3 regions of the Microbacterium insulae genome follow, and region 3 is predicted to be linked to each of the others. Evidence: predicted binding sites of a transcription regulator. Region 3 holds the regulator's gene; each other region holds the start of a gene.

Region 1 (10,342 bases), 1.4 Mb from region 3:
CCGACCTCCCCGACAGCGCCGACGCGTCGCTCGGCGGCGTGGTGACCCAGCAGCAGGATGCCTTCTCGCAGCTCGGGCTCGCGCTGCTCGCGGCCATCCTCATCGTCTACATCGTGATGGTGGCGACGTTCAAGTCGCTCCGCCAGCCGTTGCTGCTGCTGATCTCCGTGCCGTTCGCGGCGACCGGCGCGATCCTCCTGCAGATCATCACCGGAGTCCCGCTCGGCGTCGCCTCGCTCATCGGGGTGCTGATGCTCATCGGCATCGTGGTGACGAATGCGATCGTGCTCGTCGACCTCGTGAACCAGTACCGGACGAAGGGCCTCACCGCCTACGACGCCACCATCGCCGGAGGATCCCGCCGTCTGCGCCCGATTCTCATGACGGCACTGGCGACGATCTTCGCGCTGACCCCGATGGCGCTCGGGATCACCGGTCAGGGCGGATTCATCTCGCAGCCGCTCGCGATCGTCGTGATCGGCGGACTCGTCTCGTCGACCGTGCTCACGCTGCTCGTCCTGCCGACCCTCTACAACCTCGTCGAGGGTGCGCGGGAGCGTCGCGCCGCTCGCCGCCGCGGGGACCAGGACGGCATCGCGGGAGACGACCTGCACGACGGCGGTCCTGCCGCCGAAGCCGCCGAGCCGGTCCTGAGCCGCCGCGAGCGCCGCCGTCTCGAATCCGACGGCACCGCCGTCGCCCTCGCCGAGGTCGACGTGCCGGCCATCGAGGAGGGTCCTGACATCGAGGTGGCGGGCGTGGCGCCCGAGACGGATGCCGCGTCCGCCGAGCTCGCGGACGTCCCGGTCATCGAGGAGGGCCCCGACATCGAGGTGGCGGATCCGCCCGCCGAGCCGGACGCCGGGGCCGAGGCCGAGGCATCCGATCCGGCCGCCGAGGCATCCGGCCCCACCGACGACGACCGCGCGTAACCGCTGCAGTTTCCTGCAACCGCGCCACCGATCGGCGCAGCGTTTGCAGGAAACTGCCGCGCGGGCGGGGCCACGCCGCGAAGCGCCGTGGTCAGGCGACCCGGCGGGACGCCTCCAGGAAGCGGATGAAGACCGCGATCCACCCGAAGATCAGGGCGAAGACGATGATCTCGAAGGCGGTGAGCGAGAAGTAGCCGATCGCGGGGATGAAGAGGATCACCGACGTGATCATCGCCGCGAAGAACGCCCACGACGCGACGAAGTAGGTGCGTGGCATCCCGCGGAACAGGTTCGGTCCCGCCACGAGAAGCACGAGGAACATCGCGGCCATGCCCATCGCCGAGATGTTGTGCAGGGCGAGGTTCACGTTCACCGGGAAGATCCCGACGCACGCGAGCATGATGCCCATCACGACGAAGAGCACGGGCACGATCCGGGCGGCGCGGGCGTTGGTGAGCACGCCCGCCTCGACGAGATCGCCCATGTCGTTGGCGATGTAGACGGCGAACGTCGTCACCAGCAGGCCGCCGGCGATCAGCGTGCCGTTGAAGATCCAGCTCGACAGCGCGTCGAACGAGCCGAGGTGGCTGAAGTGGATCGTCCACCACTCCGGGTCGGGGGTGGTGACCATCGCGGTGAGCGTCCCGATGACGATGAACGCCATGAGCAGCGACGACATCCGCTGGGTCGTCATGCTCGACGCCGACAGGTACACGATGTACGTCGACAGCCCGAGGGTGACGGCCATCAGCACGACGGCCCAGAACGTGATCACCGGCAGTCCGATGAACCCGAGCGCCAGCACGCGGTACAGCGCATACGTCGCGAGGAACGCCAGCGCGGTGTGGACGATGACCACCGAGATGGTGTTGACCGTGAACTTCCACGGTGCGAGCGAGCGTCGCCACTCCTGACCGGGGCGGCTCCGTGCGTGCCAGTAGCCGATCGTGGAGGACACGGCGGCGACGACCGCCGCCCCGACGGCGGCCCACACGGCGAACGGGGTCTCCTCGCCGGCCAGGGTGAGCGCCTCCGCGACGAGCGAGACGACGAAGCCGTAGACGGCACCGAGGACGCCGCCGGCGAGGGCGAGGTAGACGGCCTCGGACTCGACCCGGCGCGTCGGTGCGGGTGAGGGATCGGGGACGGTCGCGAGGTCGGGCGAGGTCATGGCGTCAGTGTAGGACCGGCGGATGCTCCGGCTCCACGCCGCGCTGCAGCGCGCCGGTCAGCGGTTCCGGTGGAGCCAGGGGCGCAGCATCCGTGTCACCCACGGGAGCACCAGGTAGGTCATGACGGGCGTCAGGAGGACGGTCGCGAGGAGGACGCGAACGACGAGCGGCCAGTCCGTGAAGCCCGGGACGAACCCGAGGAGCCACGACGCGAGGAGATTCGTGGGGAAGAAGCCGAGCCAGATCGCGACGGCCTGCTTCCAGCGAGGGGGCGCTGCGGGGATCGGCTGCTGGATGGGACCGGTCGGGGAAGCGGAGTCCGCGTCGCCGACGTGCCGCGTCTCGACGTCCGTCGCGAAAGGGGCGTCGAACCAGCCCTCGATGCCGGTGCGTCGCTCGACGCGGACCTCGCGAGCGAACGCGCGACCCGAATCGAGCCACCACGCCCGCTGGGCCGACTGCTCCCACGCCTCGAGGGTCGGGATGTCGCGGAAGCGGTAGAGCATGTACCAGAGGTCACTGCCCTCTCCGGCGCGAACCCACCCCGAACCGAGGAAGCCGGTGAAGCCGGTCGCGAGGTCGGTGCCTGCCTGCATCCAACTGGTCGCCTCGACGGTGCGATCCGGGTCGATGCGACGTTCGATCGCCACGGTGATGGGATGGGCCACGGGTTCTGCCATGACATCCATTCCACCCGATCGCCGGCGAGTTCGGCGTCGGTCTCCGGTTCGAAGATCCGGTGGTACGGCGGGGCGTCGGGGCAGGCGGCGAGCCGGCGGGGGAGGACGGTGAGCCAGGCGCCCACCGAGGCAAACCCGAAGAACTCGAAGGAAGCGAGCGTGATGAACCCCGCGGTGAGGAGCACCATTCCGGTCGCGAGGAGGACGACACACAGCGTCGACGCGATCCGGAATCCGCGGCTGAAACCCGGAATCCCCAGGCTCGTCGCGACGATCGCGAGGAGCGAGAGGCCGAGTCCGGCCGCCGCGAAGTCGTGGAGGACGACGCTGACCGGGATGGGGATGAGGCCGACGACGGTCAGGTGCATGCCGGCCGAGACGACGGACACGCGGAAGGCACGGACGGTTCGACGCCCGGTCGTGGTGGGGAGTACTGTGACTGCGAGGACGCCGTAGGTCGCCAGGAGGAATCCCGACACGATCGCGGTGCCGTTGAAGACATGGCCGGACACGTCGTCGAACGTGCCGAGCTGCGAGAAGTGCAGCTGCCACCACAGTGGGTCTCGGGTGGTCAGCACCGCGACGATGACGCCGGCCGCGAGGGCGGCCATGGCGGCGTGGCTGAAGTGATGGGCATGGTGATGAGCCCGGTGTCGCGGCATGGCCGGGCCGACGATCGGGGTGACGCTCAAGCGTTCGGGAGGGGCGAGGAGGGTCAACGGACTCACGTTCTTCAGGTGCGGCGAATCCCGAATCGCCCGAATCCCCATACTCGAACGCTTCGGGAAACGTCGCGCTATGCGGACGCGATCCCCAGATCAGCGGTGGTGCCGCTGCGCTCATGATAACGCTTCAAAGATGTAAACCCCCAGGGTGTATCCGAAATCGGGCATGGGACTGTTCCCAGGGAGCTCCGTTACGCTAGATTGGTCGGCTCTGGACACCGCGTTCTCGCGGATGGGTTTGTGAGTCCTGGGGGCCGATGGTGGGGACGCATCCGTCCCGACGACCATCAGATCGAATGGCCCCCGGCCGACGAAAGTCCGGGTATCTCCTCGCCGCGTCCGCGGCGTCGCACGCGCGCGACCGGGAGAGCTGTTCTCACGAGCACAACCCAGAAGGACACCCGCATGCCCAAGAACAAGAAGCCCGCCGGCGGTCGCCCCGCGAAGAACTTCGACCCCCGCTACTCGGCGAAGACGAGCTATCAGGACCGCAAACGCCGACCCGGGGAGTCCTCCGCCGGCAAGCCCGGCAGCAAGAGTGCCGGACACCGCGGCCACCGTCCGGAAACGACGGATGCCCCACCCAAGCGCCGGTGGAACGCATCGGAGCGCGCGGGCCGTGACGAGGCACGAGGCATCCGCACGCACGCCCGCGGGCGCGACGACCGGCCCGCTCGGTCGTACGACGACCGGCCCGCTCGGTCGTACGACGACCGGCCCGCTCGGTCGTACGACGACCGGTCCGCTCGGAAGATCGATGACCGCCCGCGTCGGGATGACCGCCCGGCACGGTCGTTCGACAGCCGCGCGGGTAGGGATGACCGGCCCCGTCGTGACGACCGGCCCGCCCGGTCGTTCGATGACCGGCCCCGTCGGGATGACCGGCCCCGTCGGGATGACCGGCCCGCTCGGAAGCACGACGACCGCCCCCGTCGCGATTCCCGGCCGAGCCGGCCGGAGCGCGGCGCGCCCATCCGCACGGCCGCGCACGAGGCGCGCGTCGACGTGGTCCACGAGCGGCTGCAGGCGGAGGCCGTGCAGGCCGGCGAGGTCGCGGACCTGAGGTTCGGCGACGTCGGCCTCGGCGAGAACATCGTCCGCACGCTCGCCGAGCTGGGCGCGGTCACGCCGTTCGCGATCCAGGCAGCCACCATCCCACCGATCCTCCAGGGAGCAGACGTGCTCGCGCGCGGCCGAACCGGATCGGGCAAGACGATCGCGTTCGGCGCCCCGCTCGTCGAGAGCGTGCTGCGCTCCCAGGCCGGTCAGCGCCGCGAGTTCGGCCGGGCGCCGAAGGCGCTCATCCTCGCGCCGACCCGTGAGCTGGCGCTCCAGATCGATCGCACCATCCAGCCGATCGCGCGGAGCGTGGGCCTCTTCACGACCCAGATCTACGGCGGTGTGCCGCAGGGCCGTCAGGTCGGCGCGCTCCGGAAGGGCGTCGACATCATCATCGGAACGCCCGGCCGCATCGAAGACCTGGTGCAACAGGGCAAGCTCGACCTCTCCGGCATCCGCATCGCCGTCCTGGACGAGGCCGACCACATGTGCGAGCTCGGATTCCTCGAACCCGTGCAGCGCATCCTGCGGCTCACCGCGGACGGCAGCCAGAAGCTGCTGTTCTCGGCGACGCTGGACCGCGAGGTCGCCGCTCTGGTGGACGAGTTCCTCGTCGATCCGGCCGTCTACGAGGTCGCCGGTGAGGATCAGCAATCAGGCACCATCGACCACCGGGTCCTCGTGATCGACCACCGCGACAAGGCCGAGATCCTCGCATCCCTCGTCGACCGCGAGGGGAAGACGCTCGTCTTCGCCCGCACCCGCGCGTACGCCGAGATGCTCGCCGAGCAGTTCGACGACGCCGGCATCCCGGCGCTGGCCCTGCACGGCGATCTCAATCAGGCCAAGCGCACCCGCAACCTCGAGAAGCTGACCTCGGGCCGTGTCCAGGTGCTCGTGGCGACGGATGTCGCGGCACGAGGCATCCACGTCGACGACATCGACCTCGTGGTGCAGGCGGATGCCCCCGACGAGTACAAGACGTACCTGCACCGTTCGGGGCGCACCGGCCGCGCCGGCCGGTCGGGAACCGTCGTGACGCTCATCACCCGTCAGCGCCGTCGGCGGATGACCGAGCTGCTGGACCGCGCCGAGATCGATGCGCCGTTCGAGGATGCCCGTCCCGGAGACGACGTCCTCGAGGAGCTCGCGGGCCGCCAACTGTCGAACGTCGACGCCTGACCGGCGCTCGCCGCTCCCGCCGCGCCCCCGAGACGCAGTGTGCCGCCGAGGCCTAGGGTCGCCGAGACCCACACCTTTGTGCGAGATCGCCACCGAATCGCTGTGGTGCTCGCACAAAAGTGTGGTTTTGAGGTTGTGCGGCGGGCGCGGGCGTCGCGGCGGGAGTGGCTCAGAACAGGCGGGGCTCGACCGGCGCGACGCGCGGGACGGTCGGGCGCGCGCCGGCGGCCGCGCGACCCCGCGACGTGACGACGACACCGGCGGCGCGCGCGTCCGCGCGTGAGGCGAGGCCCGGCACCGGGCCGCCCCGCGGGTGGTCGTCTTCGGCGCGCCCGTCCAGACCGTGCACGCGCAGCAGCGGGCGCACGCGCTTGGCGAGCCACGCGCGGTAGGCCTTCGGCGCGTTGGCGGACGCACCAGGGTAGAGCCCGAGGTACGACGACACGAGCTCCTGATGCTCCTGCTGGAGCCACTGCAGGAACCACTGCTTCGCGCCCGGGCGAAGATGCAGGGCGCCGTAGACGACGCGCACGGCTCCGGCCGCCTTGATGCGGGCGAGGGCGTCGTCGATGGCGGAGATCGAGTCGGTGAGGTGGGGGATGATCGGCATCAGGAAGACCGTCACTCGGAATCCGGCCTCCGTCGCCGCCCGCACGGTCTCGAGCCGCGCGGCCGCGGTGGGCGTACCCGGCTCGATGAGGTGCTGCAGCGCGTCGTCGAACACCGCGATCGACATGGCGAGCGAGACCGATACGTGCTGCGCGGCGTCCGTCAGCAGTGGAAGATCGCGGCGCAGCAGCGTTCCTTTCGTGAGGATCGAGAAGGGCGTACCCGACTCGGTGAGCGCGTTCACTATGCCGGGCATCAGCTTGTAGCGACCCTCGGCCCGCTGGTACGGGTCGGTGTTCGTCCCGAGCATGACGGGCTGGTGGGCCCAGCTGCCGCGGTTCACCTCCTTCGCGAGGACGTCGGCGACGTTGATCTTGACGATGACCTGCGAGTCGAAGTCGCGGCCGGCATCGAGCTCCAGGTACTCGTGCGTGCCGCGAGCGAAGCAGTTGTGACTCACGACGCCGTTCGCGATGAAGTCCCCGGTGGAGGTCGTGATGTCGATCATGTCGATGGTCTCGCCCAGGTCCTCGATCGCCGTCACCCTGAGCGGGGTCGTCGTCTTCACCATCGCGCCGATCGGATCGAGTTTGCGTGTTATCGCCGGTTGGGTGAGCTCGAAGAACCGGCGGCGAGCGGCCAACCCGCCGGTGAGCCGGATCGACACGACCCCGTTGGCGCGCGCAGGCTCGACCGCGAACACGAATCCGTGCGCTCGGAGGGCGGTCGTGATGGCCATCAGTATTCGCGCGTCCTTGTTCGAGATCCGAAGGATGCCGCGGCTGCAGCTTCCTTCGGCGTCGAACACGCCGGCAAGGAATCCGCGGGACCACTCGAGCGATGGGGTCGTCGGCCACTCGATCAAGGAGGAGATGCGCTCGTGGTCTGCACGGCGTGAGCTGAAGATGGCGTCGATCGCGCGGCGGGTCGTCGTCGGTGCGGAGAACGCATGGGAGCGAAGGGTCACCCCGGCACTCGTGAGATATGCGTGCGAACGATCGAGTGCTTCGCGGTCGGCGAGTGCGAGGCGGAAGCGATACGCCGTGTAGGTGCCTCCGCCCTTGCGGGGATAGTCCCGCCGGAGCATCATGCCGTCGCCTCGAACCATTCCGCAGAGGTATCCGGTCCGATACTCCTCGGTCTCTTCCGTCGCGGCTGTCGGTGTCGCGCCGGTGCCATACCCGATGAGTCGATCGTTGAGAGTGAGATGAGGGCGCTGCCCGCTGTCCGCCGGCCGGACGAACTTCCAGCCACGCGCGGTCAGGAAACGGTGGTCGCCACTCGCGACGATCTCCGTGCCGTCGCCGAGGCGCACCCGGTAGGCGGGTTTGCACGTGCCCCAGGTGGCCGCGACGACGGACGGCACGTACCGCCGATACGCGCCCTCACGCCTCGTGCCGACGACCACATCGCCGACGCTCACATCTCGCAGGGGCCGGGTGCGCCCGTCCGCCATGAGGATTCTCGTTTCGGGGTGCAGGCAATATACACACGCGTGACTGCATCCGCGGTAGGGGTTCACTGTCCAGTCGAAGGGCATCGCCGACGCGCCGGGGACATGGTTGAGCGCGGTCTTGCAGAGCACTTCGTGGAAGGTCACGCCCGCGAACTCGGGAGTCGTGACCGACTGCACGAGACCGTTCAGGTGTTCGAGACCGGGCAGGGCCGAGGCATCCGCCACACCCAGTTCCTGCCCCTGCCACCGCATGCCTCCATGGGAACAGATGTTCGATAGTCTGTCAAGTGCACCCTCGGTGCAGTCGAACCATCCGCGACGGATGCCCCGCCATTCGTCGGACCGCCGGCGCAGGGTCCACAATGGCCACTGTGATGGCGCCCCCACCGTCCGACTCCCCCACCACGCGCCGCGCCGCACGAGCACTGCGCGACGGGGACGCTCGGCGTACCCCGGAGGCCCCGGCCCGGCACGTGCGGCCCCGGCGCCCATCGATGCCGCGGCTGCTCGCCGTTCTCGCCGTCGGGGGCGTACTGCTGGTCGGCGGGACCGCGGCCGTCACGGCGATCGCGAACAGCGGGCGGCCGGATGCCGCGTCGGTCGCCGCCGGTCCCGAGGAACCGGCGCCGCCTCCGGTCTCGCAGCTGCCGGTCCCCGCCGTGGAGCAGACCGAGGTGTCGACCCGGATCTGCGACCGCCCCGAGGTGATCGCGGCCCTCGAAGCGGGCGACGACACCGCCGCGATCGCGGCTGCGGGCGGGGCGGAGTGGTTCCGCGCGGCTGTGGCCGGGGGCGACGCGCCGTGCATCGACCTGGGCGATCCGACGCGCGTGTGGGTGGTCATCAACAAGACGCGACCGTACGATCCGGTCGACTACTGGCCCGCCGGCATGATCTTCCCCGAGGGCGTGCGCAGCCTCGAAGGCGGGTCGCTGCGAGCGGATGCCTCGGCCGCACTCACCTCGATGGTCACCGCGGCGCGCGAGGCCGGCGTGGGCGAGATCGCGCTGCTGAGCGCGTTCCGTTCGTTCCCTTCCCAGACGGCGACCTACGGGCGCCATGTCGCCGCACGCGGGGTCGAAGGCGCTGACCTCGTGAGCGCGCGCCCCGGGTACAGCGAGCACCAGTCCGGCCTCGCCGGCGACGTGGTGGCGTGCGCCGGCCCGTGCGGGAGCCTCGATGACCTCGCCGGGACCCCGCAGGGCCAGTGGGTCGAGGAGCGATCGTGGGAGTACGGGTGGATCGTGCGGTATGTCGAGGGGACGACGGACATCACCGGGTATCTGCCCGAGCCGTGGCATCTGCGCTACATCGGCCCGGAGCTCGCCCGCGCCTACCACGACGGCGGCTGGAGCACCCTCGAGGAGTTCTTCGGCCTTCCCGCGGCCCCCGGCTATCTCGGCTGACCGCCCGGGCGGGCGAGGGTGGAGGCATCCCACAAAAGTCCGGGACTGAGTGCCACCGACGTTAGGACCGGATGCCATATCGATGCCTCCGTGTCGACCGCCGCCCCTAGGATTCGATGAGGGGTCGCCCGTGTCCGCGTCGGATCCGACGGCGGGGGCGTCCGCTCGAAGACGAGAGGGAGGGCGCATATGGAGCGCGACATCTACGACGAGGATCACGCGGCGTTCCGCGACGTGGTCAAGGAGTTCATCAAGCGGTACGCGTCCGACGAGAAGCGCAAGCAGTGGGACCGCGACGGCGAGATCGACCGCGAGACGATGCTCGCGGCCGGTGAGGCGGGCATCATCGGCCTCTCCGTTCCGGAGGAGTTCGGCGGCGCCGGGATGCTGCAGGACTACCGCTTCCGCTCGATCGTGCTCGAGGAGACCATCGGCGCCGGGCTCGGCTCGCTCGCCGGAGCGCTCGGCATCCAGGACGACCTCGCCGTTCCCTACGTCGTCCACATGGGCACGCAGGAGCAGAAGGAGAAGTGGCTCCCCGGCATGGCGACCGGTGAGATCCTCGGCGCGCTCGCGATGACCGAGCCGGGGGCGGGCAGCGACCTCCGCGGCATCAAGACGACCGCGAAGAAGGTCGACGGCGGGTACCTCGTCAACGGCGCGAAGACGTTCATCTCGTCGGGCAAGACGGCCGACATGGTCGTCACGTTCGTCAAGACGGGCGAGGGCAACCGCCCCGACGCCTTCAGCCTGCTGATCCTCGAGGACGGCATGGAGGGCTTCGACCACAGTAAGAAGCTCGAGAAGATGGGCTTCCACGGGTGGGACACCGCGGAGATGTCGTTCACCGACGTCTTCGTGCCCGAGGCGAACCTCATCGGGGGCAAGGAGGGCCTCGGGTTCATCCAGCTCATGATGAACCTGCCGCTCGAGCGTCTGTCGATCGGCGTCGCCGCCGCGGCGGCCGGCGAGGCCGCGTATGTCTGGACCCGTGACTACGTGCTCAGCCGCGAGGCGTTCGGCCAGCCCATCGCCGACTTCCAGAACACGCGCTTCAAGCTCGCCGACATGGCCACCACCGTCGACGTCATGTGGGCGTACAACGACCGCGCGATGATGCT
Region 2 (10,342 bases), 2.2 Mb from region 3:
GCCTCGAGCTGGCCGATCCAGATCGGCAGCACCATCCCGTCGCCGGGGAGCTGGTCGATGGGCTTGAGCAGCAGCACGTGCTGACCCGACGCGTCGAGCGCCACACCGGCGATCCTGACCTGCATCCCGCACACCTCCTCGCCGCATCCGTTCCTGCCATCGTAGACACGCGAGAGCTCCGCGAGGTCGGTGGTGCGGGTCGTCCCCGCCCCGGTCATTCCCGGCCGCGTCGACCCGCGCCGGTGTTTATTCATTCAGCGGAATGGATGCTGCAGGCGTACCGTTGCAACCGACATGCAGCGCTTCGGAACCCTCTCCTTCGGCCACTACGGCCCCCTCGGCGGGGGGCGCCAGCTCTCCGCCGGCGACTCGATGCTCCAGGCCATCGACCTGGCGCAGGGCATGGACGACCTCGGGGTCGACGGCGCCTACTTCCGCGTGCACCACTTCGCCCGGCAGCAGTCCTCGCCGATGCCGCTGCTCGCGGCGATCGCCGCGAAGACCGAGCGCATCGAGGTCGGCACCGGCGTGATCGACATGCGCTACGAGAATCCGCTGTATCTCGCCGAGGAAGCGGCATCCGTCGACCTCATCTCGGGCGGCCGACTCGCGCTCGGCGTGAGCCGAGGGTCACCCGAGACCGTCGTGCGCGGCTACGAGGCCTTCGGCTACACGGGGTCCGCCGACCCGCGTGGCGCCGACATCGCGCGCGAGCACTTCGAGCTGTTCCTCCGCGCCATCGACGGCGAGGGACTTGCGGAGCGGGATGCCTCGTCCCCGTTCGGGACGGGAGCGAGCGGCCTCCAGCGCGTCGAACCGCACTCCCCAGGGCTGCGCTCCCGCGTGTGGTGGGGAGCGGGGAACCGCGACTCGGCCGAATGGGCCGGCCGCATCGGGGTGAACCTCATGTCGTCGACGCTGCTCACCTCGGCCGACGGACGCCCGTTCGATCTCCTCCAGGCCGAGCAGATCGACGCGTTCCGCGCGGCATGGCGCGAAGCGGGGCACGAAGGAGAGCCGCGCGTGTCGGTCAGCCGCTCGATCTTCCCGCTGATGACGGCCGAGGATCATCTGTACTTCGGCGGACGCCAGGACGGCGACCAGATCGGCGTCATCGACGGGATGCGGTCCACCTTCGGCAAGACGTACGCGGCCGAACCCGACGTGCTCGTCGAGCAGCTGAAGGAGGATGCCGCGATCGCCGCGGCCGACACGCTCATGCTGACGATCCCGAGCCAGCTCGGGGTCGAGTTCAATCTGCGCGTCGTCGAGGCGTTCGCGACCCACGTCGCTCCCGAACTCGGGTGGCGGGGCACACGCGTCTGAGCGGCCGGCGGACGTCGTCGCGACTCAGCCGTCGTCGGCTCCGGCGTCCTCTGTTCCGGCGTCCTCTGTTCCGGCGTCCTCGATGAGGTGCAGCTGCGTTCCGTCCGGGTCGATGAGGAATCCCGCGCGGAGTCCCCACTCCTGGAGGGCGACCGGGACGAGCCGCGGAATGCCGATGGTGTTCTCGGGCACCCCGCTGTCGCGCACCCGGGCGTAGAGCGCGTCGAGGTCGCCGACGCGGATGCTCGCCATGAACCAGCTCTCGTAGGGGTCGTGCTCGGGCGCAAGGAAGAACTCCAGCACGATGCTGCCCCGCGAGAGGATCAGCCACCCGCCGTCTCGATGCGTCTGCTCGAACCCGAAGCCGCCGTAGAACGCGGTTGTCGCGTCGAAGTCGCGCGACGGCAGGTTCGGCACCGAACGGTCCATGGCCCGAATCTACGCCAGTCCGACCACCCGCATGCCGAGCCACTCACCGAGCTCCGAGATCTCGGCACGCACCATCTCGGTCTCTTCGGGCTCGAACGGCAGGAACTCGTGCACCGCGTTCACTCGCAGCTCCTGGCGCTCGCGGTCGACCGCGGCATCCAGCATGCCGACGAACCGGTCGCCCAGCAGGATCGGGTGCGCGAAGTAGCCGTACACGCGCTGCGGTGCGGGCTTGAACTGCTCGAGCACGTACTCGAACTCGAACACCTCGGCCAGGCGCGGGCGGTCGAAGAGCATCGAGTCGTACGGGTTGAGGAACGCGACGCGTCCCCCCTCGTCGCGGTCGAGCGCGGAAAGCGCCTCGGGATCGACCCGGAAGGCCCATGAGCTGCCCTCGACCCTGGCCGGCTCGCCTGCCTCGCCAACCTGCGACCACGGCGACTTCCGCTTCGCGATGCCGAGCGCCTGCAGGCGCCGTTCGGCGAGCATGCGCGCGGCGTCGTCGGCACCGAGTTCGGGCAGGTGCGCGGGATAGACGCGCTCGGCGAGATCCCACCGTCGGTGCCGGCCCTCTCGACCCACGATCGCCACGAGTCCCTGGCGACTGAGGAAGTCGAGCATGTGCGGGACCTGGTTGCGGCCGGACCAGCCGTCCGGCGCGCGATCGACCTGCGCGGTGTCGGGGATCTCGCTCGCCAGCAGGGGTCCTTCGGCGCGAAGTCGGGCCAGCACGTCCGCCTTGAACCGGGCGTTCGCCTCGAGCCACTCGCGACTGCTCTCGCGACGTGGCCACTCCCGCATCCCCGGCGCAAGAAGCGGGAGCAGGCTCGCCGGCCGGAACGCCCCCTCGAACTCGAACAGCAGCCGGTCGCCCTCGACCGCCTTCTGCAGCTGACCCGGCTCGTACGACCACCCGATGCGCGACCACAGCACCGTGTGCTCGCACGGGGCGATCGTCGCCGTCGGGTCGATCTTGACGTAGCCGAGCTGCTCCGCCACCTCCACGACGTCACCGGGTCGATCGGCGTCGAGCAGCTGCGCCCGCACCGCGATGCGGCGCGCCTCGTCGCGGCTGAGACGGTGCGTCACGACGCCGCGCGGCCCGAGCTCGCCTCGGACGCATCGAATCCCGCGCGTTCGAGCGGGAGCTCTCGCTCGCGGTCCCACGGCTCGGTCCAGCCGAGGCGGTCGAAGAGACCGTCGAGCACCATGCCGGTGAACCCCCACACGAGGTGGGGCTCTTCTCCGGGGGACGGGACGAGGAAACCGGGACCCCGCCACACCTGACCGTCGCGCCGGATCACCGTGGATCCGCGGTTCGCGGGATCGAGGAGGTCGGCCACGGGCGCGCGGAAGACGTCGGAGGACTCCGCCTCGTCGACCACCCGGACGGGGGACGGATGCCGCCACCACGCGAGCACCGGAGTGACGAGGTGCTGCGAATAGAGAAGTGGGATGTCTTCGAGCACCCCGAGCACCTCGACCCCCGCCGGATCGAGGTCGGTCTCCTCTCGTGCCTCGCGCAGCGCCGCCGCCACGGGCCCTTCGTCTTCGGGGTCGACGCGCCCGCCCGGGAACGCCACCTGGCCGGCATGGGAGCGCAGGGTCGACGCGCGCGAGAGCAGCAGGACATCCAGATCGCGCGAAACCGCGTGCGCCTCGTGACCACTCGGCATCGAGTCGAGGACGCCGAACAGCATCAGCACTGCGGCCGGCCGCGCATCGGCGGCCGACGGCAGGCCGGCCAGACCCGGGAATCCGCCGCGCTCGCGGGACGCGGCATCCGCCAACGCCGCCAGCTGCGCACGGGCAGACGACGAGGAGGATTCGGCGAGCATTCGTTCAGGCTACGCCGCATCTCGGACACGGGAGCCGGTGCGCGACCGAGCCCGGCGAATTACGCTCATCACATGGGCGAGCACCCTCCCGCGGGCTGGTACGACGACGGCACCGGCCGTCAGCGCTGGTGGGACGGAGCACGCTGGAGCGACGAGTACATCGATCTGCGAGAGGCCAGGACGGAGCTCCACACCGGGTCGGCCCCGGCGGCAGCCGGCTCGGCCGCGGCCGGCTGGTACGACGACCAGCGCGGCCGTCAGCGCTGGTGGGACGGTACGCGCTGGACCACGGCGGTGCGGTACAGCGGTCAGGAGCAGAGCTTCGCGGGGATCGTGCTCGATGGTCGCTGGGTCCATTTCGGAGACCTGAGCCAGCCGGTGGGCGGGGTAGAGGCATCCGTCGACACCGGCGATGCGCTGTTGCGCTCCCCCGCCTTCACCCGGAACGCCGTCGAGCGCCGTCTGTTCGGCTCCGCGGGTCCGATCACCCCGCGGACACTCAACCGGGCGATCGATCGATCGCGTCGCTACCTCGTCGTCGCCGGATCGGCCCAGGTGTGGATCGCCGCGATCACGGCCGATCAGGAGACCGAGGCGCAGGTTTTCGCGGGATGGGTTCGCGCGAGTTCGGCGCACTACCGATACGGCTGACATCGCGGCAGCAAGCGGAATCCCGGCCCCGCGACCGGGGATTTTCGTGAACCGCGCTCCCATGTAACGTTCAGGTAACGCACCGGAACCGTCCAGACGGGGTGGGCAGACTCGGGGACTTGTGCCCGCCAGCGGGCCCCTGGCGCCCGCCCGAGGGCGCCCTCCCCGATATACGGAACCCGGTTATCTTCATGCGCTCCAGTTCACTTCCCGCTGCTCTCCGCCGCGCCCGCGTCGCCCGCCGTCGCACCCGCCGCCGCTCCGCCCTCATCGCCACGGGCCTCGCGGTGGGGATGTTCGCCACCGCGACCGCGGCCACCGTTCCCCCGATCTCGGCGGCCGAGGCGATGGGCACCGAGAACGGCGTCGCGCTCGCCTCGTTCACGATGCCGTCCGAGCCGACGGCCGTCATCCAGGAGGACGGCTCGGACCCGATCTCCCGGGCCGCGCACAGCGCCCTGGACGACGCGGATGCCGCGATCGACGCCGCCGCACAGGTCACCGCCGACGCGAAGGGGTCGAAGCTCGATCTCGGTGACCTGGAGACCACGGTCGACACCTCGGACCTCGGAGAGGCCGCGGAGCGTCTGACGGGTGGTCTCGACCTGCCCGCGCCGCTCGTTCCCGACCTGATCGACGACGTCACCGCCCTGACCGCGACGGTGGAAGCGGATGTGACCGAGGTGCGCGAGGGGCTCGAGGCCGCCGAGGCCGAGGCCGCACGCAAGGCCGCCGAGGCCAAGGCGCGCGCCGAGGCGGAAGCCCGTGCCGCCGCCGAAGCCGAGGCCCGCGCGGCCGAGGAGGCCGCACAGGCCGCCACGCCCACGACCCCCGCTCCGTCGCCGGTCGGCGTCGGAGGCGGCGCGAGCCCGGCAGAAGCACAGGGCATCGCCCAGGGGATGATCGCCGGCTACGGCTGGGGCGGAGACCAGTTCTCCTGCCTCGTCTCCCTATGGAACCGTGAGTCCGGCTGGAACTACGCCGCCTACAACTCCTCGAGCGGCGCCTACGGCATCCCCCAGGCGCTTCCGGGCAGCAAGATGGGCAGCGCCGGCGCCGATTGGCAGACCAACGCCGCCACCCAGATCAGCTGGGGCCTGGGCTACATCGCCGGCCGCTACGGCTCGCCCTGCGGCGCGTGGTCGCACTCCGAGTCCGTCGGCTGGTACTGACGCCGGATCCTCATTTCGCCTCGCGAGAGCGGGCGGGCTTCGTGCCCGCCCGCTCTTGTGCGTCCTCCGTTGTGCAGGCGGATGCTGCGGTTCGGACTTATGCACCCGCAACGTCGGCTCAACGAAGGATGTCGTAGCTATGTTCTAATGTCGGTGGCATGAAAGCAGCATCTCCGGATGATGAGCCGGTCGAGCCCCTTGCGCCCGTCAGCGGGCCGGGCCGCGCCGTCGACGGCTCAGGCGACGAGTGGCTTGCGCCGGTTCCCGACGATGTGGATCTGGTCACCGAGGTGGCCGCAATGATGGCGGTCTTCGCGGCGCAGCAGTTCGCCCGCGTGGATGCGCTGCGGATGAACGCTCTCGAGGATGTCGCACGGTATGGAGGCGGAGCGGTGGGGATCGTCGAGCGGTCGTTGCGGCTCGAGCTGGCCGCGGCGTTGCGGGTCACCGAGCATGCCGCGGGCATGCTCCTGGCCCGCGCCGAGGCGATGGTGCACCGATACCGGCCGGCGCTCGAGTCCTTGGGGCGGGCCCGGATGACCGAGCGCCACGCCCTCGTCCTGATCGAACTCCTTGACGCTGCGACGGCCGAGGTGCGCGCCCGGGTCGCGCCGAGGGCGGTGGCGCTCGCAGAAGAGCTCCCGGTGGGGTCATTCCGGCGGGCGCTGCGTCGACTGATCGAGACCGAGGACTCGGCCACGCTCACCGAACGCCACACGAGCGCTCTCGGCGAGCGGCGGATGCTGATCGAACCGGCCGCCGACGGCATGGCGTGGCTGCACGCGCACGTGCCCGCCGTCGAGGCCCACGCGATCCATGCCCGGGTCACTGGCATGGCAAAGGTCATTACCGGGCACCCCGAAGAGACCCGGACGCTAGACCAGGTACGCGCGGACGTGCTGTGCGACCTTCTCATCGATGGCGAGAGTCCGGCGCACCCGGCCGACGCTCGCGGGATCCGGGCGAGCGTGGCCGTCACGGTGCCCGCGCTGGCGCTGCTCGCCGAAGACGACGCCGACCGGCACCAGCGCGGCCTGGACCCCGCGACCGTCGAAGGCGTCGGCCCCGTACCCCTCCGAACCGCGAAAGAGCTGTGCGGGAGTGACGGCGGGTGGATGCGCGTGCTCACCCATCCCGAGACCGGAATGGTGCTGTCGGTGGGCCGAACACGGTATCGACCACCCGAGGCGTTGCGCCGGCTGATTCGATGGCGGGCCGACCGCTGCATGGCCCCCGGATGCGGGATCCCCGCCTCGCGGTGCGAGATCGACCACAACGTCGCCTGGGAACACGGCGGACACACCGCGCTCCACAATCACTCTCCGCTCTGCAAGGGGCATCACACCGTGAAGCACCACGGGGGCTGGATCGTCGAGCATCTCCCCGACCGCGGTGGCGCACTCGTGTGGACATCCCCCACGGGCAGGCAGTATCTGGTCGAGCCCGAACGGCGGGTCCCCGTCTTCCGACCCTCCGGACCGGCCGACGTCCCGCGCGCCCCCTTCTGAAGGCCGGGCCGGCCGGGCGCGCGTCCCCTGCTCAGCGAAGGAAGTCCGCGGGGTCGAACTCGTCGATCGGCACGACGCGCACGCGCGGAAGCGGGGCGTCGAACGCCCCGGCGTCGTACTCGATGTCGAACAGCTCGAGCCCCGGGATCGCCCCGAGCTCCGCACTGCGGAACTCCGTGAACGCGATGACCCCGACGCGGCGACCACCCCCGACGAGGGCGGCGAGGTCATCCACGAAGTCCCGGTCATGACTGACGAGCACGACGTCGTCGTCTCGATCGGCGAGGGTCCGCAGCGTGCGCTGGATCGCGATGTCGACGACCTTCTCGTCCGCGTCGCCCGACAGCGGCACCGGCGTGTAGCCGAGCGCGAGGAGCGCCTGCACGAAGGGCATCGGCAGATGCGAGCTCGCGTTGAGGAAGAACAGTCCACGCGAGGGCTGGGCCCACCGCTCGGTCACGAAAGTCAGCAGGCGGTCCCACCGCGGCCGCTCCTCGGGCTGCGGCCGCCGTCCGAGGATCGATCCGCCCAGCGTCGCGTCGATGTTCTCACCGTCGACGAGCACCCAGCTCCTGCGCTCCGACATGTCGTTCCTCTCTGGCGCACCGGTTCAGGCGGCGCGCAGGACCTTCTCCATCGGGCGGCCCTTCGCCAGCTCGTCGACGAGCTTGTCCAGGTAGCGGATCTGCTGCATGAGCGGGTCGTCGATCTCTTCCACGCGTACCCCGCACACGACGCCCGTGATCGAGGACGCGGCCGGGTTGAGGTCGGCATCCGCGAAGAAGTCCTCGAATGTCGTCCCGGCGTCGAGATGCTCGCGCAGGCGTGCATCGTCGAATCCCGTCAACCACTCGATGACCTCGTCGAGCTCGACCGTCGTGCGACCCTTCCGTTCCAGCTTCGCGGCATAGAGCGGATACACCGACGCGAAGGGAAGGCCGAAGATGCGGTGCACGCCGTCAGCGTAGCCCGTCCGGGAGCCTGTCGCCGGAAGCGCGCAGCCGAACGCAGTGATGGCCCCGGGCGGGTGCCCGCCCGCCGGGGCCATCGCGCTGCTGCAGGAGTTGACCGGACCCGAAAACCGATCCTCGACCGCACCGCGCATCACTGCTCCGCCAGGCTACGGTCGCCCCCGACCCCGAGGTGTGCCCTTGACGGCGCCCGTCTCGAGGTGATATCGATCCGGATTCGAAGCGCGTTCCCAGGTTCGCGGGACCAAAAGGGGGGCGGCATCCGTTGTGCTGAAGTGACGGCGCAGCCAGCGGCGTCACCCCAGGAGGACCACTTGAATCCGAACGACTACCCCAAGACCCCCGAGGCGCTCAGCCGACTCACCGACAGCCAGTACCGCGTGACGCAGGAGGACGGCACCGAGCCGCCGTTCCGCAACGCCTACTGGGACAACCACGAGGACGGCATCTACGTCGACGTCGTCTCCGGCCAGCCGCTCTTCTCCTCGGCCGACAAGTACGACAGCGGCACCGGATGGCCGAGCTTCACACGGCCGATCGAGCCCGCCGCGGTCTCCACGAAGACCGACCGCAGCCTGTGGATGCCGCGCACCGAGGTGCGCTCGTCCGGGGCCGACAGCCACCTCGGCCATGTGTTCTCCGACGGCCCTCGCGATGCCGGAGGCCTGAGATACTGCATGAACTCGGCCGCGCTGCGCTTCGTCCCCGCCTCCGACCTGGAGGCCGAGGGCTACGCCCAGTACCGAGACCTCTTCCCCCACGAGAACCAGGAGCACGCATCATGACCAGCGGACCCTTCGACACCGGTGAGATCACCCGCACCCCCGGCACCGAGACGGCGGTCCTCGCCGGCGGTTGCTTCTGGGGCATGGAGGACCTCATCCGCCGCCAGCCCGGCGTGCTCGCCACGCGCGTCGGCTACACCGGCGGCGAGAACGCGCACGCGACCTACCGCAAGCACCCCGGCCACGCGGAGGCCGTCGAGATCGTGTTCGATCCGTCCCAGACGACGTACCGCGACATCCTGGCGTTCTTCTTCCAGATCCACGACCCGTCGACCCTGAACCGCCAGGGCAACGACATCGGCACGAGCTACCGCTCCGCGATCTTCCCGCTCAGCCCAGAGCAGGAGCAGGTCGCGCGCGACACGATCGCCGACGTCGACGCCTCGGGACTGTGGCCGGGCAAGGCCGTCACCACGATCGAGCCCGCCGGGCCGTTCTGGGAGGCCGAGCCGGAGCACCAGGACTACCTCCTGCGCATCCCCAACGGCTACACGTGCCACTTCCCCCGCGCGGGATGGGTGCTTCCCAAGCGCGCCGACGCGACGGCCTGACCGGAGCGAAGAACGGATGCCGCGTCCCGGCCGGGGCGCGGCATCCGTCATCGGAGCCACCGGTCAGCCCTCGCCGACCATGACGACGACCTTGCCGCGCGCCCGGCCCTCGCCGTGCCACGCCAGTGCCGCAGGAACCTCCTCGAGGGGGTACGTGCGATCGATCGGCACGACGATGTCACCGCGTGCGCACGCTTCCGCGACGGCCTGGAAGGCGCCCGGCCCCTGACGGACCATCAGCACGCCGAGGCGCGTCCCGGTCAGCAGGCCGACGAGCGGACCGACCGTCGCCATCCGCAGCACCGCCCGTGCCGTGCCGCCGACGACCACGCAGCGCCCGCCCGGGGCGAGCGCGCGACGATACGCGAACACCGACCGGTACGCGACCAGATCGACCACGAGGTCGTAGGGACCCGTGCGGGTGAAATCGGTGCGGCGATAGTCGATCACCTCCTCGGCTCCCAGTCCGCGCAGGAAGTCCAGCTTTCCCGCGTTGTCGACGGCCGTCACCCGGACGCCCCTCGCCCGCGCGAGCTGGACGGCCAGCGCCCCGGTCCCACCCCCGGCGCCGTTGAGGAGCATCCTCGAACCCGGCTCCGCGAGCGCGACGGCCTGCGACGCGATCGCGGCCGACTGCGGTAGTGCGGATGCCTCGGCGAAAGTCAGCGCGGGCGGCTTGTGCACGACCGCCGACGCCGGCAGTGAGAGGTACTCGGCGAACCCCCCGCCGCGCGGCAGGTTGTCTCCGTAGACCTCGTCACCGACGGTGAACCCGGTCACGCCGTCACCCACGCCGATGACGCGGCCGGCGACATCCGTACCGAGGATCTGATTCCGCGGACGATGCAAGCCCCCGAGCCGGGCGTAGGCGGGCGAGCCCCGCAGTCCCTCCCAGTCCGACAGGTTGATCGACACGGCGACGACCTCGACCAGCACCTCGCCCGGACCGGGCGAGGGCGCGGGAACATCGCGGAGCTCGAGGACCTCGGGCCCGCCGTACCTCTCATACGCCACGGCACGCACAACCCACACCCTACGCATGTGGTGCCGGCGCTGCGCGTGAGCACGCTCCGACGCTCGCGTCAACCCGTTCCGTGCGCCCCTCTCGCTC
Region 3 (10,342 bases):
GTTGAGCCTGTCGAAACAGTTCTGTTGAGCCTGTCGAAACACAAGGTCACAGGGAGAGCCCGCCCGCCGCCACTGGGCTAGCTTGGTCCCATCGTCGCCCGGGCCATCCCGGGCAGGGAGCGACAGCCGAGCCCGGCACCCGCCCGCGATGACCACCGCGCCACCGGACTCCGGCGGCGCGACCGTCCGCGGCCGTCCGGCCCTTCGTCCCTCCGAGAGCACGCCATGTCGATCGACCTCAGCACCCCTCCGGTGCCGTTCTCGTTCGAGGTATACCCGCCGAAGTCCGATGCCGGGGTCCTCGCCCTGCACGAGACGATCCGTCGGCTCGCCGCCGCGGGTCCGCGATTCATCTCGGTCACCTACGGCGCGGGCGGCTCCACCGGCGGGCGGTCTCTCGATCTGCTCCGTCACATCCTCACCGAGACATCGGTGGCTCCTCTCGCGCACCTCACGTGCGTCGGCAACACCTACGCCGGCGCGAACGCCCTGATCCGCGAGTTCCTGGACGCCGGCATCACCGGTTTCCTCGCGCTGCGCGGCGACCCGCCGGCCGGTGCGGAGGAGGGTGAGGAGTTCCTCGGCGACCTGGAGAGCTCGGCTCAGCTGGTGCAGCTCATCGACCGCGTCCAGGCCGAGCGCGCGCCCTACACGGAGCGCCCGATCCCCGGTGTCCCCGGCGCGGCGCGGGTCGAACCGCGGCAGAAGGTCGACATCGCGGTCGCAGCGTTCCCCAACGGGCACCCGCGGTCGCGGCATCCCCGCGAGCACATCGACGCGCTGCTGGCGAAGCAGGCGGCCGGAGCGACGCTCGCCATCACCCAGCTGTTCTTCCACGCCGACGACTATCTCGCCTTCGCGCAGCGGTCGCGCGAAGCCGGCGTCACCATCCCGATCCTGCCCGGCATCATGCCGATCACGTCTCCGGCACGGCTCCGGCGCGTCCTCGAGCTGACCGGCGAGGACCTGCCGTCCGAGCTCGCGATACCGCTCGAGGTCGAGCCCACCGCCGAGGGGCAGCGCGCGGTGGGGATCGCCCACGCCGCCGGCCTCGCCCGAGACGTGGTGGCCGGCGGTGCGCCGGGCGTCCACCTCTACGCCTTCAACAGCCATGACACGGTGCTCGCGGTGCTCCGCGACGCCGGCATCCTCACCCACCCCCTCGAACAGGAGGCCGCACGATGACCGACCCCACTCCCGCCTTCCCCCGCGGAACGATCCTCGGATACCCGCGGATCGGCCGCCGCCGCGAGCTCAAGCGCGCCGTCGAGTCCCACTGGAAGGGCGCGATCGACGAGGCCGCGCTCGAGCAGACCGCGGCAGACCTGCGACGTGCCACGCGCGAGCGCCTGGCCGAGCTCGGGCTGGGCCGCGACGACTCCTCGATCCCCGAGTCGTTCTCCTACTACGACCAGGTGCTGGATGCCGCGGCCGCGGTGGGCGCCCTGCCTGAGCGATTCGCCGGCCTGCGCGAAGCCGACGGCACGGTCGGCCTCGCCGCGTACTTCACCGCGGCGCGCGGCGAGGGGGAGAACGCGCCCCTCGAGATGACCAAGTGGTTCGACACCAACTACCACTACCTCGTGCCCGAGATCGGCCCCGAGACGTCCTTCGCCCTCTCGAGCGACCGCTTCGCCCGCCAGGTGGCGGAGGCGAAGGCCGACGGCTTCACCGTCCGCCCGGTCGTCGTGGGCCCCGTGACGCTGCTCGCGCTCGCGAAGGCGACGGATGCCTCGCCCGACGGCTTCGATCCCCTCCGTCGCCTCGACGACCTCCTCCCGGTCTACGCGGAGCTGCTCGCGTCGCTCCGGGCGGTCGGCGCCGAATGGGTTCAGCTGGACGAGCCGGCGCTCGTGAGCGAGAGCCTTCCCGCGTCCGCGGACGCGCTCGCTGCGGCGGCGGAGCGCGCGTATGCGATGCTCGGCGGGTCCGCCGACCGCCCGGCCATCCTCGTGACGGCCGGTTACGCGCAGCTCTCGACCGAGGCGTGGACCGTGCTCGCCGCGGCGCCCGTCGAGGCGCTCGCGATCGACCTCACGCGCGGCGCCGTCCCCGCCCCCGCTGCCGGCCTGGACGGAAAGGTCCTCGTGGGAGGGGTCATCGACGGGCGCAACATCTGGCGCGGCGACCTCGCGGGCGCCTGGGCCACGCTCGAGGATCTCGGCAGGCTGGGCGCCGCGCAGATCTCCGCCGGCACCTCGACGTCCCTGCAGCACGTCCCGCACGACGTCGCCGACGAGTCCGCGCTCGACCCGCGCCTGGTGTCGTGGCTCGCGTTCGCCGACCAGAAGACGGCTCAGGTGGTGACGCTCGCGCGCGGGCTCTCCGAGGGAGCCGATGCCATCGCCGGGGAGGTGGCCGAGGCATCCGCCGCCCTCGCCGACCGTCGCAGCGCCCCCGGTGTGCGCGACGGCGCCGTCCGCGAGCGCGCCGCCGCCCTCACGCAGGCGGACTTCTCGCGGGTCGATTATGCCGCGCGCGTGGCCGCACAGCAGGAGGCGCTCGGCCTGCCCGTGCTCCCGACGACGACGATCGGCTCGTTCCCGCAGACCGGCGACATCCGCCGTGCCCGCGCGCGCCATGGGAAGGGCGAGATCACGACGGAGGAGTACGAGCAGTTCCTCCGCGACGAGATCGCCCGCGTGGTGACGCTCCAGGAGGACCTCGGTCTCGACGTCCTCGTGCACGGCGAGGCGGAGCGCAACGACATGGTGCAGTACTTCGCCGAGAACCTCGACGGGTTCGAAGTGACCCAGAACGGCTGGGTGCAGTCGTACGGCTCCCGCGCCACCCGGCCGTCGATCCTGTGGGGCGATGTGTCGCGTCCGGCGCCCATCACGGTGGCCTGGTCGGCCTTCGCGCAGTCGCTGACCGAGAAGCCGATGAAGGGGATGCTCACCGGACCGGTCACGATCCTGGCGTGGTCGTTCGTGCGCGACGACCAGCCGCTCGCCGACACGGCGAACCAGGTGGCGCTCGCCCTGCGCGACGAGATCGCCGACCTGGAGGCCGCCGGAATCGGCGTGATCCAGGTCGACGAGCCCGCACTCCGCGAGCTGCTGCCGCTGAAGCGGAACGACCAGCCGTCGTACCTCGAGTGGTCGGTCGGCTCGTTCCGTCTCGCCACCGCCGGGGCGGCGGAGTCCACCCAGGTCCACACCCACCTGTGCTACTCCGAGTTCGACGTCGTCATCGACGCGATCGCGGCTCTCGACGCCGATGTGACGTCGATCGAGGCGGCCCGAAGCCGCGGAGAGGTCATCGGGGACATCGCCGCGTCCGGGTTCACGCACGGTGTCGGCCCGGGTGTGTACGACATCCACTCGCCGCGCGTGCCGTCGGTCGCCGAGGTCGCGGATCTGCTGGACCGCGCCGCCACCGAGCTCCCCCTCCGGCAGGTGTGGGTCAACCCGGACTGCGGGCTCAAGACGCGCGGCTACGACGAGACCGTCGCGTCGCTGCGCAACATCATCGAGGCGACGCGGTCGATCCGCGACAAGGTCGGGGCGACCGTCTAGCGCTTCGGGCCCTTCTTCGCGGGGGCGGATGCCGCGGCCCCGGTGGCCGCGGCATCCGGCGTTCCGGCGGGCACGACCTCGTCTGCGGCCACCGTCTCGCCGGCGAGCACGAGGGCGTCCGCGTCGTCCGTGTCGACGATCTCGGACGCCTCCGCCTCGGCGCGCTCCTCCGCGCGTCGCTGCAGGATCTCCAGCAGCCACGCGACCACGAAGGCCACCACGATCACGAGCACCAGGTCGCCGAAGGACAGCGGGCGCAGAGCGAAGAGCCACAGCACGGCCAGCACGGCGATCACGGTGCGCACGAGCACCTTGTAGCGGGCGAGCCACGCACCGAATCCGCCGGTGTCCATGCCGCGAGCGGCCAGCTGCCGGCGCGCCGAGGCGTTGAGGCCGCCGACCGCGTCGCGGGTGGTCCGGGCGGCCGTCGACCTGCCCATGGCCCAGCCGAGCAGGGCGATGAAGACGCCGAGGACGCACAGCACGACGGCGGTGTGGGTCATGGCCCCGACCAGCTGGCTGTAGATCACGTCGAGCGCTGACGGGGAGAGCCCGAGGTCTCCCGCGACGATCCCCATCGCGGTGCTGCCGATGGAGAGGGTCGCGGCGAGCGCTCCCGCGCCGACCGCGATGCCCAGGCCGGTGCCCAGGACGGCGACGCTGCGGCGGCGGGCGAGCGCGATGCCGAGGCCGAACAGCGCGAGGGTGATGACGGGAATCCACCAGCCGAGAGTGGTGGCGAGCGCGTACGCGGTCCGGATGGCGGCGAGGTTGTCGCCCTCGCCGATGATCACGACGCGATCGATGGCCGGGATCAGCTGGGCGGCGCTGATCCCGCGGTCCACCAGTCGCTGCTTCACGTTGTCGACGATGGCACCCAGCTGGATGCCGACACCCTCGTCCGTGCGGACGACGAGACCGCCGCCGTCGGACGTCGCGGCCGTGGTGAGGGCGCGGTGCGCCGCGCGCGTCGCCGTCGCCCAGACGTCGGCGAAGGCATCCGATTCCACCACCCGCGTGACCGCGCCGCTCACGAGGTTCTCCAGGCCGTCGGCGGCCGGCTGCTGCAGGAGCGCGAGGGCCTGGGCGGCGCGCGGCGGGAAGCCGTCGATCGAGGTGATGCCGTCGAAGACGTTGGCGGTTAGCTGATCGAAGTCCACCTGGGCCGAGATCGCCTCCATCGTCTCGTCGATGATCATCGCCTGGACGGCGGTGTCGTCTACGAGGGGTGCGAGCGTGGAGACGAACGCGTCCTCCTCGACGAGCTGGACCCGCGCCCACGCCGACACGATCGACACGGGCACCAGGATCGCCGCCACGACGATGCAGATCGCGGAGACCGCCGCTCGCCAGCGTCCCCCGGTGACCGGTGGTGTCTGCGCGGGGGCGGCTCCGGCGGACAGCCGGGCATTCTCTGACTCCAGCTCGCGGATACGCGCGGCGAGGGCATGGGCGTCCTGGGTGTCGATGTCGCTCATGGCGACATTCTGCCCATCTTGCGTACGCGCGCGGGAAGATTCACCCGCGGCGGGTGATCGCCCGTGCCGTTCAGACGGCGCGGAGAACGGCGACCACCTTGCCCAGCACGACGGCCTCGTCGCCGAGGATCGGCTCGAAGGCGGAGTTGCGGGGCAGGAGCCACGTGTGACCGTCGCGCTGGCGGAAGGTCTTGACGGTCGCCTCGCCGTCGAGCATCGCCGCGACGATCTCGCCGTTCTGGGCGTCGGGCTGCGAGCGGACGACGACCCAGTCGCCGTCGCAGATGGCGGCGTCGATCATCGAGTCGCCCGACACCTTGAGCATGAACAGGTCGCCTTTCCCGACGAGCTGACGGGGGAGGGGGAAGATCTCCTCCACCTGCTGCTCGGCGGTGATGGGCACGCCTGCGGCGATCCTTCCGACGAGGGGCACCAGAGCTGCGTCGCCCACCGACGGGGCGGAGTCCGCCGGGCTCTCCGTCGCCACCCCCGGGAGATCGATGAGCACCTCCATCGCACGCGTCTTTCCCGCGTCGCGCCGGAGATACCCGCTCAGCTCGAGCTGATTGAGCTGGTGCGTCACGCTCGACAGCGACTTGAGGCCGACGGCATCGCCGATCTCGCGCATGCTCGGCGGATAGCCGTGACGGACGATCGAGCGCTGGATGACCTCGAGGATCGCGCGCTGCTTGTCGCTCAGGCTCTTGCGGCGACGCGTCTGCGGTCGCTCGCGCCCGGGGGCGTCGCTCATGTCCGGCTCCTGTCTCGCCGCCTCCCGGCGGCGCGGGGAGTGCAGCGGTCTTCGAATGTCGGAGGCCCGTGGTGGGGTACTCGTATCGAAACCGTATCCGGCTTCGTGGTCCGAACGGGGCAGCTTCACCGCGTGTCGCGTTCGACGATCACTCACCGTATCCGGCTGTTGACATCGTAGAACATCGAAGATAACTTCGGTACAGAGGTTCGCATCCCCCGCTCCCGGCCGAGCGGCGGATGCGAACCTCCCCCCACCAGGAGGAGCAGAAATGACCGCGATCGGCATCACGACCCCGTCGTTCGGCACCCGCGCATTCGCAGGGGAGCGTCATCGCACGCGCCTGCGCCTGACCGTGCGCGGACGCCGCGTCCTGGCGTCGCTCGCCGCGCTGCCGGCGGTCATCGCGATCGCCCTCGCCCTCGTCTCCGGCGGCACGGCGCTCGCTTCGCGCGAAGACGGTGCGGTAGCGGGGAGCTTCGAGACCGTGACGGTGTCCCACGGCGATTCGCTGTGGTCGATCGCCGAAGCGGTGGCGCCCCAGGCCGATCCGCGCGACGTCGTCGATGCGATCGTCCGTCTCAACGCACTCGACGGAGTGACGGTGCAGGCGGGTCAGAGCATCGCGATCCCCGCGGAGTACGCGTCGCAGCGCTGACGACGCGCTCTACCATGGGAGGGGTGAGTCCCCGCCTCGAAGACCTGCCCTTACGCGACGATCTCCGCGGAATGACGCCGTACGGCGCACCGCAGGCTCCGCTTCCGGTCGCCCTGAACGTGAACGAGAACACCCATCCCGTTCCGCAGGACGTCGCCGACGACATCCTGGACGCCGTCGCACTCGCCCTGCGCGAGGTGAACCGCTACCCCGACCGCGAGTTCACGGAGCTCCGCGAAGGATTCGCCGCCTACCTCGGGCACGGCCTGACGCGTGACCAGATCTGGGCGGCGAACGGCTCGAACGAGGTCCTCCAGCATGTGCTCCAGGCGTTCGGCGGTCCGGGGCGCACGGCGTTCGGCTTCGCGCCCACCTATTCGATGTACCCCCTGCTGACCCGCGCGACCGGGGCCGAATGGATCGCCGGCGGGCGGGGGGTGGACTACACGATCCGGGCCGACGACGCGGCGGCGCAGGTGGCGGATGCCGCGCCCGACGTCGTGTTCCTGTGCTCTCCGAACAACCCCACCGGCACGCCCCTCGGCCTCGACGTCATCGAGGCGGTCTACGACGCCGCGCCGGGCGTCGTCGTGGTCGACGAGGCGTACTTCGAGTTCGCGCCCCGTGACGAGCGGTCGGCCCTCACGATGCTCCCCGGCCGGGAGCGCCTCGTCGTGTCGCGCACGATGAGCAAGGCCTTCGCGTTCGCCGGTGCCCGCGTGGGGTATCTCGCCGCCGATCCGGCGCTCATCGACGCGCTGCGCCTCGTGCGCCTGCCCTATCACCTGAGCGCGCTCACGCAGGCTGCGGCATCCGCTGCCCTTCGCCACGCCCCCACGATGCTGCGCATGGTCGATGAGATCGTCGGCCAGCGGGATCGCATCTCGGCCACCGTGGAGGCCCTGGGATACACCCCCCACGAGTCCTGGACGAACTTCGTCCTCTTCGGGGGCGTCGACAACCCGTCGTCGACGTGGCAGGCCCTCTACGACCGAGGAGTGCTCATCCGCGACGTCGGCATCCCGCACCACCTGCGCGTGACCGCGGGCACCGAGGACGAGACGACGGCGTTCCTGGACGCGCTCGCCTCGATAGGATCGGACGCATGAGCGCCGCCCCGCGTACCGCGTCCCTCCGCCGGGCGACGAGCGAATCGACCGTCGAGCTCGAGCTCGACCTCGACGGAGCGGGTCGGAGCCGCATCGACACGACGGTTCCCTTCTTCGACCACATGCTGACGGCGTTCGCGAAGCACTCGCTGACCGATCTCACGGTCCGCGCCTCGGGCGACACCGACATCGACGCGCACCACACCGTCGAGGACATCTCGATCGTCCTGGGCCAGGCGATCCGCGAGGCGCTCGGCGACAAATCCGGCATCTCGCGGTACGGCGACGCGCTGGTCCCGCTGGACGAAGCGCTCGCGCAGGCCGTGGTCGACATCAGCGGTCGGCCGTACCTCGTCCACACCGGTGAGCCCGCAGGCTTCGAGCACCACCTGATCGGCGGCCACTTCACGGGGTCGCTCGTGCGACACACCTTCGAGGCCATCTCGTTCCACGCGGCGCTCACCGTGCACGTGCGGCTGCTCGCCGGTCGTGATCCGCACCACATCGCCGAAGCGGAGTACAAGGCGTTCGCGCGCGCCTTCCGGAAGGCGAAGGCGCTCGATCCGCTCGTCGACGGCATCCCCAGCACGAAGGGCGCTCTGTGAGCTCCAGACCCGTCGTCGCCGTCCTGGATTACGGGTCCGGCAACGTCCACTCGGCGGTCAAAGCCCTCGACGCCGCGGGTGCCGATGCGCGGCTGACCTCCGATCGCACGCTCATCCGAGATGCCGATGGTCTCGTCGTCCCGGGGGTCGGGGCGTTCCGCGCCGTCATGGAGTCGCTGCGGTCCATCCGCGGCGGCGAGCTCATCGGACGCCGGCTGGCCGGCGGACGCCCGGTGCTCGGGATCTGCGTCGGCATGCAGGTCCTGTTCGAGCGCGGCGTCGAGCGGGGTGTCGACACGGAGGGACTGGCGGAGTGGCCGGGCGCCGTCACCGAACTCGACGCTCCGGTTCTGCCTCACATGGGCTGGAACACCGTCGAGCCGGGTGAGGGGTCCCGCCTGTTCCGAGGCCTCGAGCACGAGCGCTTCTACTTCGTCCACTCGTTCGGAGCGCAGCAGTGGGCCCTCGACGTCCAGGCCCCGTTCCCGCAGCCCGTTCTCACGTGGTGCACCTACGGGCAGCCTTTCCTCGCTGCCGTCGAGAACGGGCCTCTCTCCGCGACGCAGTTCCACCCCGAGAAGTCGGGGGATGCCGGCATCCGACTTCTCGCGAATTGGATCGACGGCCTCGCCGGGGATACCCTCTGAGATCGTGCCGTCGGCGGGAGCGCCGTCCCGAGACCTTTCCGCACGAGGAGCCATGAACGATTTCGCCTCAACGCCCGAACTGATCCTGCTTCCCGCGGTCGACGTCGCCGACGGCAAGGCCGTCCGCCTCACCCAGGGAGAGGCCGGAACCGAGACGAGCTACGGCGACCCCGTCGACGCGGCACTGGACTTCGCGCGGCAGGGCGCCCGGTGGATCCACCTCGTCGACCTCGACGCGGCGTTCGGCCGCGGCTCGAACGCGGGCATCATGCGCAAGGTCATCAAGCAGGTCCGCGGGGTCCAGGTGGAGCTGTCCGGCGGCATCCGCGACGATCGCACGCTCCAGGCCGCGCTCGAGAGCGGTGCCGCGCGCATCAACCTCGGCACCGCCGCGCTCGAGAACCCGGAGTGGGCCGCCGACGTGATCGGCCGCTACGGCGACGTGATCGCCGTGGGGCTGGACGTGCGCGGCACGACTTTGGCCGCGCGCGGATGGACCCGCGAAGGCGGCGATCTGTGGACCGTGCTCGACCGCCTGGAGTCGGCGGGCTGCAGCCGCTACGTCGTCACCGACGTGACCAAGGACGGCACGCTCCAGGGTCCCAACGTCGAGCTGCTCCGCGAGATGACCGCCCGCACTCCCAAGCCGATCGTCGCCTCGGGCGGCGTGTCGAGCCTGGATGACATCGCGGCGCTGCGCGAGCTCGTGCCGCTCGGCGTCGAGGGCGCGATCGTGGGCAAGGCCCTCTATGCGGGCGCCTTCACGCTCGCCGAGGCACTGGATGTCGCCGGACACTGATCCCGGCTCCGACTCGGCCGGAGTGCCGTGGGAGGGGCGCAGCTTCCACGCCAATCCGCACGCCGGCGATGACGGGTCGGCCGACCCCGCGCTCCTGGCGGCCCTCACGCGGTTCCGGGCGGGGGAGGGCAGCCAGGTCGAGGTCGTCGAGGCCTATCGGTCCGCGCGCCTGCTCATCCCGCTCCTCGCCGAGAAGGGCGACGAAGGCGTCGGCGCCCACGGGCTCGCGGTCGACAAGACCCAGGAGCTGTCGATCGTGACCGTCGCGGCGCCCGACGGACGACGGGTCCTCCCGGTTTTCACGTCGGTGGACGCCATGCAGCGATGGGATGCCTCGGCCCGTCCGGTTCCGGCCGAGGGCGTGCGCACGGCGGCCGCGGCATCCGCCGACGACACCGATCTCATCGTCATCGATCCGGGGTCTCCCACCGAGTTCGTGCTCCGGCGGCCCGCGCTGTGGGCGATGGCCCAGGGGCAGCCGTGGGAGCCGAGCTTCCTCTCGCCTGACGTGTTCGCCGGGCTCCAGGCGAGCATCGGCGGCGAGCTGGCGGTGATCGATCTCTCCGTCGAGGCGGGGGACCCGGATGCGCGCCTGCGGGGGCCGGAGCTCGTCGTCCGCCTCCAGCTGATCCACGGCCTCGCGCAGGCGGAGCTCGACGCCGTCCTGTCGCGGCTGGCCACGCGCTGGGCGGCGGACGACCGTATCGCGGTGCTCGTCGACTCGCTCGCCGTCAAGCTCCTGCGCGCCTGACACGTATTCCGCGGCGGCTCCCGCCC

What was found. Region 3 encodes LexA, which represses DNA repair genes until DNA is damaged. Its sites were predicted from a motif close to TCGAACANNTGTTCGA; they were not measured.
Region 1: the regulator LexA is predicted to act here: its motif matches at 8,076-8,091, upstream of ACFQ0P_RS06745 (intein-containing Rv2578c family radical SAM protein).
Region 2: the regulator LexA is predicted to act here: its motif matches at 5,548-5,563, upstream of ACFQ0P_RS10480 (HNH endonuclease signature motif containing protein).

Annotation. Positions count from the first base shown of each region.
Region 1 is NZ_JBHTII010000001.1:1,413,308-1,423,649, forward strand. It holds gene ACFQ0P_RS06715 (efflux RND transporter permease subunit) at 1-932, shown strand, start outside; gene ACFQ0P_RS06720 (DUF998 domain-containing protein) at 1,024-2,103, opposite strand; gene ACFQ0P_RS06725 (antibiotic biosynthesis monooxygenase) at 2,161-2,793, opposite strand; partial or broken gene ACFQ0P_RS06730 (DUF998 domain-containing protein) at 2,946-3,395, opposite strand; gene ACFQ0P_RS06735 (hypothetical protein) at 3,285-3,629, shown strand; gene ACFQ0P_RS06740 (DEAD/DEAH box helicase) at 3,915-5,750, shown strand; gene ACFQ0P_RS06745 (intein-containing Rv2578c family radical SAM protein) at 5,920-8,067, opposite strand; gene ACFQ0P_RS06750 (M15 family metallopeptidase) at 8,310-9,221, shown strand; gene ACFQ0P_RS06755 (acyl-CoA dehydrogenase family protein) at 9,411-10,342, shown strand, end outside.
Region 2 is NZ_JBHTII010000001.1:2,256,276-2,266,617, reverse strand. It holds gene ACFQ0P_RS10515 (bifunctional nuclease family protein) at 1-125, opposite strand, end outside; gene ACFQ0P_RS10510 (LLM class flavin-dependent oxidoreductase) at 295-1,326, shown strand; gene ACFQ0P_RS10505 (bleomycin resistance protein) at 1,351-1,755, opposite strand; gene ACFQ0P_RS10500 (DNA glycosylase AlkZ-like family protein) at 1,765-2,844, opposite strand; gene ACFQ0P_RS10495 (NUDIX hydrolase) at 2,841-3,593, opposite strand; gene ACFQ0P_RS10490 (DUF2510 domain-containing protein) at 3,666-4,244, shown strand; gene ACFQ0P_RS10485 (aggregation-promoting factor C-terminal-like domain-containing protein) at 4,436-5,416, shown strand; gene ACFQ0P_RS10480 (HNH endonuclease signature motif containing protein) at 5,575-6,924, shown strand; gene ACFQ0P_RS10475 (NYN domain-containing protein) at 6,956-7,510, opposite strand; gene ACFQ0P_RS10470 (DUF2200 domain-containing protein) at 7,535-7,879, opposite strand; gene msrB (peptide-methionine (R)-S-oxide reductase MsrB) at 8,210-8,680, shown strand; gene msrA (peptide-methionine (S)-S-oxide reductase MsrA) at 8,677-9,231, shown strand; gene ACFQ0P_RS10455 (NAD(P)-dependent alcohol dehydrogenase) at 9,295-10,245, opposite strand.
Region 3 is NZ_JBHTII010000001.1:25,881-36,222, reverse strand. It holds gene ACFQ0P_RS00175 (methylenetetrahydrofolate reductase) at 226-1,185, shown strand; gene metE (5-methyltetrahydropteroyltriglutamate--homocysteine S-methyltransferase) at 1,182-3,518, shown strand; gene ACFQ0P_RS00165 (hypothetical protein) at 3,515-4,996, opposite strand; gene lexA (transcriptional repressor LexA) at 5,067-5,747, opposite strand; gene ACFQ0P_RS00155 (LysM peptidoglycan-binding domain-containing protein) at 6,019-6,405, shown strand; gene ACFQ0P_RS00150 (histidinol-phosphate transaminase) at 6,420-7,514, shown strand; gene hisB (imidazoleglycerol-phosphate dehydratase HisB) at 7,511-8,119, shown strand; gene hisH (imidazole glycerol phosphate synthase subunit HisH) at 8,116-8,766, shown strand; gene priA (bifunctional 1-(5-phosphoribosyl)-5-((5-phosphoribosylamino)methylideneamino)imidazole-4-carboxamide isomerase/phosphoribosylanthranilate isomerase PriA) at 8,819-9,565, shown strand; gene ACFQ0P_RS00130 (SseB family protein) at 9,549-10,316, shown strand.